One region of the Shewanella sp. SACH genome, then DNA from elsewhere that is predicted to be linked to it. Evidence: predicted binding sites of a transcription regulator. Region 1 holds the regulator's gene; each other region holds the start of a gene.

Evidence for each region. The regulator sigma-54, encoded in region 1, starts transcription at its own class of promoters, with help from an activator protein. The targets are predictions, from matches to a motif close to GTTGGCACGNNNNTNGNNT.
Region 2: BM607_RS17815 (TorF family putative porin) is a predicted target of sigma-54. The motif match lies at 3,178-3,196, and genes of this name have one in related genera.
Region 3: glnA (glutamate--ammonia ligase) is a predicted target of sigma-54. The motif match lies at 2,080-2,098, and genes of this name have one in related genera.

What each region holds. Positions count from the first base shown of each region.
Region 1 is NZ_MPDG02000002.1:256,467-260,775, forward strand. Features, by position in the region: gene rapZ (RNase adapter RapZ) at 1-224, opposite strand, end outside; gene ptsN (PTS IIA-like nitrogen regulatory protein PtsN) at 221-664, opposite strand; gene hpf (ribosome hibernation promoting factor) at 667-954, opposite strand; gene BM607_RS08925 (RNA polymerase factor sigma-54) at 983-2,461, opposite strand; gene lptB (LPS export ABC transporter ATP-binding protein) at 2,569-3,300, opposite strand; gene lptA (lipopolysaccharide transport periplasmic protein LptA) at 3,297-3,851, opposite strand; gene lptC (LPS export ABC transporter periplasmic protein LptC) at 3,838-4,309, opposite strand, start outside.
Region 2 is NZ_MPDG02000005.1:223,064-227,372, reverse strand. Features, by position in the region: gene BM607_RS17825 (GGDEF domain-containing response regulator) at 1-1,198, shown strand, start outside; gene rimK (30S ribosomal protein S6--L-glutamate ligase) at 1,361-2,266, shown strand; gene BM607_RS17815 (TorF family putative porin) at 2,388-3,080, opposite strand; gene BM607_RS17805 (HU family DNA-binding protein) at 3,371-3,643, opposite strand; gene BM607_RS17800 (response regulator) at 3,803-4,309, opposite strand, start outside.
Region 3 is NZ_MPDG02000006.1:65,600-69,908, reverse strand. Features, by position in the region: gene typA (translational GTPase TypA) at 1-1,162, opposite strand, end outside; gene glnA (glutamate--ammonia ligase) at 2,186-3,595, shown strand; gene BM607_RS18395 (dicarboxylate/amino acid:cation symporter) at 3,856-4,309, shown strand, end outside.

The DNA.
Region 1 (4,309 bases):
GGCAGGCTCGCGAGTTGCTTCACTAAGACTTTATCCTGCTCAGGCATGTTACGCACGTCGACACTGATGGCGACGAGATCGTTACTGCCTTTGAGTTGCTCAAGCAAAGTGCCGATTAAGGGCAAGGGAAGGTTATCGACACAATAATAGCCGAGATCTTCGAGTACCCTTAGGGCGACAGATTTGCCTGAGCCTGAGCGGCCCGACACTATGACCAGTTTCATCCAGTGATTACCTGATAGAGTTCCGTTTCATCATGCGTCTTGCGTAATTGCTTTAATATTTGCTTGTCGCTCAGCTTTTCGGCCATGCAAGACAAGGTACTTAAGTGCTGCTGACATTGGTCTGCAGGCACCAGTAGTGCAAATAAAATATCAACAGGTTGCTTATCGATAGCATCGAATGCTATCGGCTCTTCACACTTAATGAGTATGGCAATGGGCTGATCTATATCGGCTAGTCGACCATGTGGAATGGCGATGCCGTTACCTATACCTGTGCTCCCCATCTTTTCGCGCGCCACTAGGCTTTCGAATATCTCTTGAGATGAGAGGGTCGGGTACTGGGCAGCGACTAAGTCGCTGATGAGTTCCAGTACCTTTTTCTTGCTGCCCGGAGTGGCGCAGGTAGTGCACTCCGGCCGCAGTATGGTACAAAGTTCCATTATTAGTGTTTTGTTAACTTCTCTTTGTGTTTAATAACCTGACGATCAAGCTTGTCAATCAGGGCGTCTATAGCGGCATACATGTCAGCATGCTCTGAAGTAGCAAAAACTTCACCACCGATAAGATTTATTCTCGCTTCGGCAATCTGTTGCATTTTCTCGACATTGAGCACAACGTGCACATTATTGATCTGTTCGAAATGGCGTTCAAGTTTTGAAAACTTTTCTTCTACATATGCGCGTAACGATTCGGTAATTTCGACATGGTGTCCACTCAGGTTTATTTGCATAGAAACGTCCTCCGATATCCACTGTAGGTTATAAACTTTTACGCTGATTAGAAGGCGGAATGAGCATAGCCTCTCGGTACTTCGCAATGGTTCTGCGGGCTACGTTGATCCCTTGTTCTGCCAGAAGCTGTGCCATCTTACTGTCGCTTAATGGTTTTTTCTGGTTTTCCGCTGCAACCAGTTTCTTAATGAAGGCTCTGATTGCTGTGGATGAGCACTCCCCACCATCGTCAGTACCGACGTGGCTAGAGAAGAAGTATTTTAGTTCAAAAAGTCCCTTAGGGGTATGCATGTATTTCTGTGTCGTCACCCTTGAGATGGTCGACTCATGCATTTCTACCGCTTCGGCAATATCGTTAAGCACCATAGGTTTCATGGCTTCTTCACCGTATTCAAAGAAACCTTGCTGATATTGGACGATACAGTTCGCCACCTTCAACAGGGTATCATTACGGCTCTCTAAACTCTTGATAAACCATTTAGCCTCTTGCAGATGACCACGAATAAATTGGCTATCGGCTTGGCTTTTAGTGCTGCGCGCCATCGAGGCATAATGTTGGTTTACATTGATTTTTGGCATGCAGTCAGGATTCAGCTCAACCACCCAGCGGCCATTTTTCTTCGACACTGACACATCTGGGATGACGTATTCGTCATCGTTGGGCGTAATCAATAAACCTGGGCGGGGATTGAGAGTTTGGATAAGCGCGATGCCGTCTCTTAATTCATCCTCTTTTAATTTAGTCTTACGCATCAACAATCTAAAATCGCGGGCGGCGATCAGATCTAAATGATCTTTGATCAGCATGCGGGCGTTTTCTAGGTTGGGCGTGTCAGCGGCAAAATGCGACAGTTGGATCAACAGGCACTCGCTTAAATCGCGGGCGGCAACACCAATGGGATCAAAATGTTGAATGCGCTTTAGTACGGCTTCGACTTCGTCGAGCTCAACCTCAGAATTGCCCATGGCTTCGAGGATTTCGTCAGTGCTTTGGGTGAGATAGCCTTGATCGTCGATGGCATCAATAATAGCGGTGGCAATGGCTAAATCGGTTTCAGAAAACGGTGTGAGGTTTTTTTGCCATTCTAAGTGTTCATACAAGCCTTCACTGGTCTCACCTTGGAAGGGCATATCATCTTCACGACTGCCGCCGGGGCCAGAATTAGGGGAGGCGGTGAACACTTCATCCCACGTGGTGTCCATGGGCAGTTCGTCGGGCATGGATTCTTTGGTTAAGGACTCTGCCGTGTCTATGGTGGAGCTGTCTTTTTCTGGCGGCAGGGTGCTAGATTCACTGAAATCCGTATCGGATAGCGTTTGGTTTACAGGGTCTTTAGTGGCGTCGAATTGATCCTCTTCCAGCTCGAGAAGGGGATTAGAATCTAAGGCTTGCTGGATCTCTTGCTGCAGTTCTAATGACGACAGTTGCAACAGACGGATGGCCTGTTGTAATTGTGGCGTCATGGTTAACTGTTGACCCAGTTTGAGCTGGAGTGACGCTTTCATGTTACCGCTGATCCCTACGTTATTATTGTTGGATGAGGTCGCTTGTTATCATCTTGAGTGGAGTCCAATGGTGGCATAAATTGCCTGCATTGGCTCCGCTTGATTAACTATAGCCTGAATTGTTCACCTAAGTACACAGCCCTAACTTGCTGATTGTCTAAGATCTCTGCGGGTGTTCCTTCGGCAATCAAGTTTCCGTGACTCACGATATAGGCATGTTCACACACATCTAATGTCTCACGGACATTGTGGTCTGTGATCAACACGCCAAGGCCACGACTTTTGAGCTGTTCGATAATCTTTTTAATGTCGATAACTGAAATCGGATCGACACCAGCAAAGGGTTCATCGAGCAAAATGAACTTAGGATTTGCTGCTAACGCCCGCGCAATTTCGACACGGCGACGTTCACCCCCCGACAATGACATGCCTTGGCTGTCACGGATATGGGTGATGTGGAACTCTTCAAGCAGATGCTCTAGCTCTTCTTCCCTTTGCTCTTTTTTTAATTCTTTGCGCGTTTGCAGCACGGCCATGATGTTGTCATGGACGGTCAGTTTACGGAAGATACTGGCTTCCTGTGGCAAGTAACCTATGCCTTTGCGGGCGCGCAGGTGCATAGGATCTGCGGTTAAATCATCATCGTCGATAAAGATGTGGCCTTTATCGCTTTTAACCAGACCGACGACCATGTAAAAGGTGGTGGTTTTACCCGCGCCGTTCGGGCCGAGTAGGCCAACGACTTGACCGGTTTTGACCGTCAGACTGACGTCTTTAACCACTTGGCGACTCTTGTAACTCTTCGCCAGATTTTGTGCTCTTAGGGTGATTTGGGTCATTTAGAGTCCTGCTTTTTCACAGGTTTATCTGCTGGCGCGTCTGGTTTGGCATCATCTTGATAGCTTTCTGGCTGAATAATCGTGATCACGCGATCGTCGCCACTGCCGGTACTCTCGGCAATCAATTTTTGCTGGATGATGTTGTAGCGGATCAAATTACCCGTCACTTGGCTGCCCGCTTGATCTAACGAGGCTAAACCTTTAAGTGTCAGGGTGCGGCTCGCCATATCGTAACGAATTTCTTTCGCGCTCGCTGAGGCTGGACGGCCATCGTCTAACACTTGGCTGTACGTCGCAGGGTTACCTGTGGCCACTAAAATTTTGCTATTTTCACCTTCGGCAGAAAATGCACGCAGTTGATCTGCATGGATTTTAATCGAACCTTGGGTGACTTCAACCGGACCAAAGAAGATGATCTGGTTGTTCTTGATATCTGCCGTTTGGCTCACAGCCTTGATTTTGACTTCCTGTTTCAGGTCGTCGACTTTAGCAAAGGCGCTCATGCTCATTATTAGCATTAGGCTGGCAAGTAATACGTTATTTTGCTTCATATGTTCCTACTACCTGACTGGTCAATTGCACTTCTTGCGCGTTGAGGTCGGCATAAAGGCCTTGGCCTTGAATATTAAAATCTTTCCCTGTGACGTAAATGGTGCGGTCAGAGGTCATTATCATCGTATTGAGATCGAGTTCCAGATAACTGGTGGACAAGGTCTGGATCGGTTCTTCTGGGCTAATGGCATCAATAATAACATTGTTTTCTAATACAACCTTGCCCGTTTCCTTGTTTAGCTTGCCCTGATCTGCTCTGAGTTGCCATTGTGCTTTACCTTGGTCTGGATAAACAAGATAAACAGGTTGAGTAAAGTAAGTTTGATTCGTTGAATCATAATGTTCCATGTGTTTCGCCGTCACACGGCTATTGACTAGCCCTTGTTCGTTGAACTCAACACTGCGCAGATCTTCAACGATGAAATCTGGGGTATTTTGATCTTTTACTCTGTTATCG
Region 2 (4,309 bases), on a different contig from region 1:
CGATGATTTCAAAGCGATTAACGACACATTAGGCCACCAAACGGGTGATGTGCTGTTACTCAAAGTGGCGGCTCGATTAAGTGAAGTGCTGCGAGATGGTGACATTATTGCCCGTTTAGGTGGTGACGAATTTGTCGTACTCGTGACAGATAACGATTATAAATATTTCCCCATGATAGTGGCCAATCGACTGCTCAAAGTATTTGAGGATGAATTTTGCCTCGGTGATAACGATGTGCTTATCGGTGCCAGTATCGGTGTGGCTTTTTATAATGAAGCGGCTTCGAACAGTTCTGAGCTGATGAAATGCGCCGATATCGCCATGTATCGCGCTAAAAAGATGGGCCGAAACCAGATCCAGTTTTATTCCGAAGCCTTAGATAAAGAGGTGCGTTACCGTAATCATATCGAATCAAGTTTGCGTATGGCCTTAAAAAGAAATGAATTTAAGGTCCATTATCAAGCACAGGTTAATGCGAAAACCCATCAGATGGTGGGGATGGAAGCCCTTATCCGATGGCAGCACCCAGTGGATGGTATTATCGCTCCAGATCAATTTTTGCCTATAGCCGAAGAAATTGGATTAATGGATGACATTGATGATTGGGTACTTGAACAAGCCTGTACCCAGGCACAGGTTTGGTTAACCCAATTACAGCCCCTAGGCCAAGAATTCACTATCGCAGTAAACCTTTCAGCCTCTCAAATTGGAAATGAGAACCTGTTTGATAAAATTGTGCATACACTGACGAAGACAGGCCTGCCTGCTGGAGCATTAGAGCTTGAAATTACAGAAAATTGCCTTATTGAAGATCCCCATGAACATGCCAAAGTGCTCGATAGAATCGCCGGATTAGGGGTGCGTTTTGCCCTCGATGACTTCGGGACGGGTTTTTCGTCATTAGAACACATCAAACTGTTTCCGATCAGCGTGCTGAAAATCGATAAAAGCTTTGTCGCTTCCTACGATAAGGATGAAAAAGACACCCGATTACTCGCTGCTTTACTCAACTTTGCCTATGGGTTTAATGTTATTTCTGTGGCGGAGGGTGTTGAAACGTTAGAGCAAGCAGAGTTTTGTACTGCTCGCCATTGCACTGTTTTACAAGGGTATTTATTCTCGCGCCCCTTAGATGCCGCGGCGTTTGAGGCCAAGTATATTCTGCCACTACTAACCCAAACTCAGCTCCCAGTGTGAGAGGTCTCGAACTATTTCAATAGCATAGTGATTTCGTCTGGTGAGGAATATTTTCTTGCTTTACACTGAGCAATAGACAAATATCAGCCCCCTTTTTCTGTCGCTGTGCTTTTAGTGCCGCAGAATGGTTTATTCACTCATGCTTAAGTTGGTCACTCAGCAATGAAAATAGGTATTTTATCCCAATTCCCCCAGTTGTATTCGACACAACGTTTAGTGGAGGCTTGTCAAAGCCGCGGACATGAAGCGGTTGTGATCAATACACTGAACTGCTACATGAATATTAATTCCATCAAACCTAGCATTCATTATGAAGGTACTGAATTAGTTGGCTTTGATGCAATCATTCCGCGTATTCATGCCAGTGTGACTTTTTATGGTTGTGCCGTTGTTCGTCAGTTCGAAATGATGGGCGTGTATGCGGCGAATGATTCAATCTCTATTGCGCGTTCTCGGGACAAATTGCGGGCGCTGCAATTGCTCTCCCGTAAAGGGATTGGCATGCCAGTGACAGGCTTTGCCAATAAGCCGAATGACATCCCCGATCTCATCAATATGGTGGGCGGTGCTCCGTTAGTCATTAAGTTACTCGAAGGTACTCAAGGGATTGGCGTGGTATTAGCCGAGACGAAAACGGCTGCTGAGAGCGTGATAGAAGCATTCTTGGGGCTGAAAGCGAATATCTTAGTGCAGGAATACATTAAAGAATCCAATGGCAGTGATATTCGTTGTTTTGTTGTCGGTGACAAGGTCATCGCCTCCATGAAGCGCCAAGGACCCGAGGGAGATTTTCGTTCTAATCTGCATTTAGGTGGCTGTGGTGAGGTGGTTAAAATCACTGCTGTGGAACGTAAGATGGCGATTGCGGCGGTGAAAGCGATGGGATTGGTGGTCGCTGGGGTGGATATTTTACGCTCTAACCGTGGCCCTTTGATCCTTGAGGTGAATTCGGCGCCAGGCATTGAAGGGATTGAACAAACCACTGGGATTTCGGTAACTGAGCCCATTGTTGAATATATCGAGAAAATGGTCGCAGCCCGTAAAACCAACAGACCCATCATTGCCTAATGGATGATTGCGCTAAAACAACGCCACCGTTTAAGGTGGCGTTTTTTATGCTTAGAGCTTAGATGTTAGGCCTTAGGCCTTAGACGTAAGACGTAAGACGTAAGACCCTAAATATTAGACCTTAGAGATCAAAGCTGTAGGAATAGCCGAGTACTAGTTTGGCATCATCATCGGTGAGGTCGGTATCAGAAACCATAAATGACACTGTGCCCATGCTGGTATCTGCGCTGAGTGTGACGTTATAGTCGGCGTAGTTATCTTCGCCAAACCAAGATTGCACAACATCACCGCTTGAGTAGCCATAGTGTACTGATAAGCTGAGTTTTTCAGTGAGAGGCACAGAGACAGTTGCGGCAAGATAGCTGAGATCTTTATTATCTAACGGATCGGCGGCGACATCGTCACCGGCATTGATGACATGGGAGTATCCCAGTTCAAGCCACTTCCAAGTCACTGCAGCATGGAGTTCACCAAAATCAATGCTGCCAGGAGCGTCTGGATAGGCGTAGTAGAGGTAGCCAAAGTCGTAGCTGATGTCTTCGGTAATACTGCCGCCATAACCCGCGTAGAGATCCAGCTCGTAGCTCGTATCGTCACCAAAATCTACATTCGATGCCCAAGTGCCAGCATAGAAGCCAGAATCATGGCTGTAGTCAATTCCACCTTGGATTGCGACTGCATCGTTAGTTTGGGTCGCGCCGCGCCATAGGTAATTAGAGGTACCACCAATGTTGCCTGATACGGCTGCAAAGGCATTGCCAGCCAGTAACATTCCCGTCGATAAGGCCAAAACGCTGTACAGTGATTTCTTCATGCTCATCCCCTCGATTGACTTATTTATCGATTCACCAGTGGCACACTTAAGTAAGCAGTGGTCATTAGTGCATCTTGGTTTTTTTCTAAGAAGGGATTTGCTAATCACATGCCACTATTACAATTCTATGTAAAACAAGATATTAGAATATCAAGTGTTAGTAAAATGTTTTTATTTGCCAGTTTATGGGGCAGAGGCGCACTCTTGTTGTGCAAAAAATATTCAACGTTTCACTGGGATAGGGCAAAAAAAACGCCTCACAATGGAGGCGTTGTTTTGAATTTTCTAGCTTAGTTTACGCTGTCGCGTAGGGTCTTACCCGCTTTAAACTTAGGTACAGTCGCTTCAGCGATTTGAATTTCTTTACCCGTTTGTGGGTTACGGCCGGTGCGAGCTGCACGAGTCGCAGTTTCAAACGAACCGAAGCCTACGATGGAGATTTTGTCACCATTTTTCATTGATTCGGTAATGGCTGCTTCAAAAGACTTCAATGCGCGTGCGGCTTCTACTTTCGTTAGATCGGCATTTTCTGCAATTTTGGCGATAAGTTCAGTTTTGTTCATTTTTATTGTCTCTTCTTTCCGTAGATTTATTTGAAATAAGCGTGCCTAACATGCCATAAGGTTTAGCGCTTGGAAAGCCTTTTGCGTCTAAGGTGCCGGAGGATGTTCGGTAAAGCGCAGAATATTTGCCCAGTTCGTGACTTAAGTTTTATTCTGGTTTTATTCTTCTAACAGTTGATAGAGTAATTTTTTAACCAATTTGGGTTCAAAGGGCTTGTCGCATAAGGCATTCACACCCGCTTGGGACACATTGCTGAGGTGGGTATCGTTGGCTTCGGAAGACACCATCAAGATGGGAATATGCGATTGTTGGCTTTCATTGCGGATATACTGAGTCAGCGCAAGGCCATCTACGCTGGGCATATTGTAGTCAGTGATCACTAAGTCGAACATATTGTTTTTCATCAACTCTATGGCCTGTGCGCCATCTTCGGCCTCGGTAATCAGTTTCATCCCTAAGTTACCGATAGTGCGTTTAATAACGTTTCTTGCCATGCGGCTATCATCGACCACTAATACGCGCACATCCTGCACATCGAAATTACTGAGGTCGAGCTCATCGTGGCTGAGCAGATCGATAGTGGCATTTAAGGCTGTGGCTAAATGGTCGGCACTGAAGGGCTTAGGCAAGATAGCGACCACACCCGATTGACGGAATATCTCAAG
Region 3 (4,309 bases), on a different contig from region 1:
TTACTTCTGGACGTGATACGGCTAACTCGTAACCTTCACGACGCATGTTTTCAATCAGGATTGATAAATGCAATTCACCACGACCAGATACGCGGAAGCGATCTGGACTTTCTGTTTCTTCAACACGCAGTGCCACGTTGTGGACTAATTCTGTTTGCAGACGTTCCAGAATGTTACGTGAAGTCACATACTTACCTTCTTTACCAGCAAAAGGTGAAGTGTTAACTTGGAAAGTCATAGTCAGAGTGGGTTCATCAACAGTCAAAGCAGGCATTGCTTCTACTGCGCCAACGGCACAGATAGTGTCAGAAATTTTCAGCTCGCCTAAACCTGTGATAGCAACGATGTCGCCCGCGTTAGCAATTTCAACTTCAGTACGGTCTAGACCCATGTAACCTAATACTTGGCCCATTTTACCGTTACGAGTTTTGCCATCAGCGCCAATAATGGTCACTTGTTGGTTAGTTTTAACGCTACCACGCTTGATGCGGCCGATACCGATAACACCCACGTATGAGTTGTAGTCGATTTGCGAAATTTGCATCTGGAACGAACCTTCGGCGTCAGCATCTGGGAAAGATACTTTTTCAACGATAGTTTGGAACAACGGCGTCATATCATCGCTCGCTACATCCGGATCTAAAGTTGCAAAACCGTTTAACGCAGAAGCGTAAACGATTGGGAAATCTAACTGCTCGTCGGTTGCGCCTAAGTTGTCGAACAGGTCGAATACTTGGTCGATAACCCAATCTGGGCGTGCACCTGGACGGTCAATCTTGTTGATAACAACGATTGGCTTTAAGCCTTGAGCAAACGCTTTCTTTGTTACGAAGCGAGTTTGTGGCATTGGACCGTCAACGGCATCAACCAGCAATAATACTGAGTCAACCATAGACAGAACACGCTCAACCTCACCACCGAAATCGGCGTGGCCTGGGGTATCAACGATGTTAATACGGTAGTCGTTCCACTTGATGGCAGTATTCTTTGCCAGAATCGTGATCCCACGTTCCTTTTCAAGATCGTTGGAGTCCATCACCCGCTCAGTGGCTTCTCCTCGGGTTGCAAGGGTGCCTGACTGTGACAGCAACTTGTCTACCAGGGTCGTTTTGCCATGGTCAACGTGTGCAATAATGGCGATGTTACGTAAATTCTCTAGCACGGATAAACCTCTTACCATCAAACAAAAATAGGGATATTTCAGTAATTCGTTATGGCGATCTAGCTCGATCCGCCACAATAAAAAGCGTGCCATTCTACTCCAGAGCGGCCTTGGCGCACAGGATTATTTTTGAACACTTATAAAACAATCCGCCAATCCTTGGGTAATTCCTGCCAATATTCCATTGAGTGAAATCCTCTACCGCCACAGTTAAAGCACTGTTCAATTGCCATATTCGTAGGGAAAATCAGAGTTAAGCAGCTGAATTTGCTATTTTTCATACTCTAGACGCAAACCATTTCTGCTGATTTAAACATCAATTAAAATTGATGTCACCGCGATGAAATCATCTCGCCGAGAAACAGCAATAAATTCTAGCGTACATTTAACTGAGCATTCATATTGGCGTTTATGACCGCGAAAACTGAATGTCTTTAAGACTCACTTCATTGTCACGCTATACCTTTATTACGCATCATTGATTCACTTGGTCTGTGAACAGCAAAGACATTTCGCACATGAGAACGAACTCTTTCCTAATAATATGATAATAAACCACTATTGGATTGAGAATGCGTGGCATAGTTGGACAGACTAGCGTGGTTTTATGACAATTTTGCGGCGGCGAAACAGCCCAGAGAAATAGTCCAGTTCTGTGCTGAAAAGATGTGCGAGATTCAGTGCTGCTGTCCTTATGCGACTAATGTAAGCCAAGGCGTCACTGCCATCTCACTGCCACATAAGCAGTGCATGTTATTACTTTGGATCCAAGCCTAGGTTTGCATGAATCAATTCAGTGCGCACCAAAATGGATTGATGCACCAAAATGCCACAGCCAAAAGCACCATAGTGGTGCAAACACGAATCCAATTAAGTGCAGAAAAGATTTTAAACCATGTTAATCAGCTAGTTAAATTATTGGCATGGATATCGCTTTATCGCTTGTAAGTTTGGCTCAAGATAAATCACTTGAGTTAAAAGATTATAGAAGGGGCATCCCTTTACCCTACCGGAGGCTTGAGAATGTCAGTTGAATCAGTTTTAAAGCAACTTGAAGAATTAGAAGTTAAGTTCGTTGATTTACGTTTTACCGACACTAAAGGTAAAGAGCAGCACGTATCTATTCCTTCTCATCAGGTAGATGCTGATTTCTTCGAAGACGGCAAAATGTTTGACGGTTCTTCTATCGCAGGTTGGAAGGGCATTAACGAATCAGACATGGTACTGATGCCAGATCCAACGACATTCGTACTGGATCCTTTCACCGAAGAAACCACAGCGCTGATCCGTTGTGACATTCTTGAACCAGGTACTATGACGGGTTATGACCGTGACCCACGTTCAATTGCTAAAAAAGCAGAAGCTTACCTAATCTCTACTGGTATCGCTGATACTGTTTTGATTGGCCCAGAACCAGAATTCTTCCTATTTGATGATGTCCGTTTCGGTACTGACATGTCAGGTTGTTTCGTTAAGATCGACGCTAAAGAAGCGGCTTGGAACTCAGGCACTAGCTACGAAGGCGGCAACACAGGTCACCGTCCATTCACTAAAGGCGGTTACTTCCCAGTTGCACCGGTTGACTCATCACAAGACCTACGTAGCGCTATGTGTTTAGTGCTTGAAGAAATGGGTCAAGTGGTTGAAGCGCATCACCACGAAGTGGCGACTGCGGGTCAAAACGAAATCGCAACTCGCTTCAACACGTTAACTAAGAAAGCGGATGAAATCCAAATTCTGAAGTACGTAGTGCACAACATGGCACACGCTTACGGTAAGACGGCGACTTTCATGCCTAAACCCATCGTTGGCGACAACGGTAGCGGCATGCACGTTCACCAATCTCTGGCGAAAGACGGTGTTAACTTGTTCGCTGGCGACAAATACGCGGGTTTAAGTGAAACAGCTCTGTACTACATAGGTGGTATCATCAAGCACGCTCGCGCGCTGAACGCTTTCACTAACCCAAGCACTAACTCTTACAAGCGTTTAGTGCCACACTTTGAAGCACCTGTTATGTTGGCCTACTCTGCCCGTAACCGCTCTGCATCAATCCGTATTCCAGTGGTACCAAGCCCTAAAGGCCGTCGAATCGAAGCGCGTTTCCCTGATCCACATGCAAACCCATACTTAGGTTTCGCAGCGCTGCTGATGGCCGGTCTTGACGGTATCCAAAACAAGATCCACCCAGGTGAAGCGATGGACAAAGATCTGTACGATCTGCCTCCAGAAGAAGCGGCTGAAATCCCACAAGTGGCAACGTCATTAGAAAACGCCCTTGAAAACCTGCAAGCTGACCATGAGTTCCTGACTAAAGGCGGCGTGTTCAGTGAAGATTTCATCCAATCTTATATCGTACTGAAAACAGCAGAAGCTGAGCGCGTAGCACGTACAACTCACCCACTTGAGTTTGAAATGTACTACAGCCTGTAAGCCACTGGCTTAAGATGTTTAAAGCCCCGACTTGTCGGGGCTTTTTTATAGATGAAGCTTTGACTAGCTATAAAGCCAAATCCATTAATCATAAAAAATCAAAATCCATCACGTCTAGATTTCAAACCTTTTCGATTTAAAATCAATCACACCTTGCACTCACTCAGTGCAATCGCTAGCTTGATAATGTCCATGCAGCACGATTAATCCTGATCACTTGGGCGCATCTTATTCATAAAAATAACAATAGGCGTTTACCTATGTGGCAAAAGATAAAACCTTATAAAGATTCCATCGTGCTGCTCACCGCGTTGTTACTGGGCGGCGTGCTCGGTGTCGGGTTGCCAGAACTGGCGCTCAAGCTCAAACCTTTAGGGCAAATTTTTCTAAACCTGTTGTTTATGATTATCGTACCGCTGGTCGCCATTAGCGTGACCTCCTCCATTGCTCGCATGACGGATTTGAAGAAACTCGGCGCTCTGTTAGTGTCAATCATGGCGGTGTCGATTGTGATGGCGATTATCCCCGCCGTTGGCATTATCGGGCTGGCCTTATTTTTCGACCCCGCCCAAGGTGTTACCTTAGATCTCAATCAAACCATCAGCGATACTGCGGGGACGATGGATTTTGTCGGCCTGCTGACCACCAATGACTTTTCAGGTTTATTATCAAAATCCAATATCTTAGCCCTGATCATCATGTCGGTTATTGCGG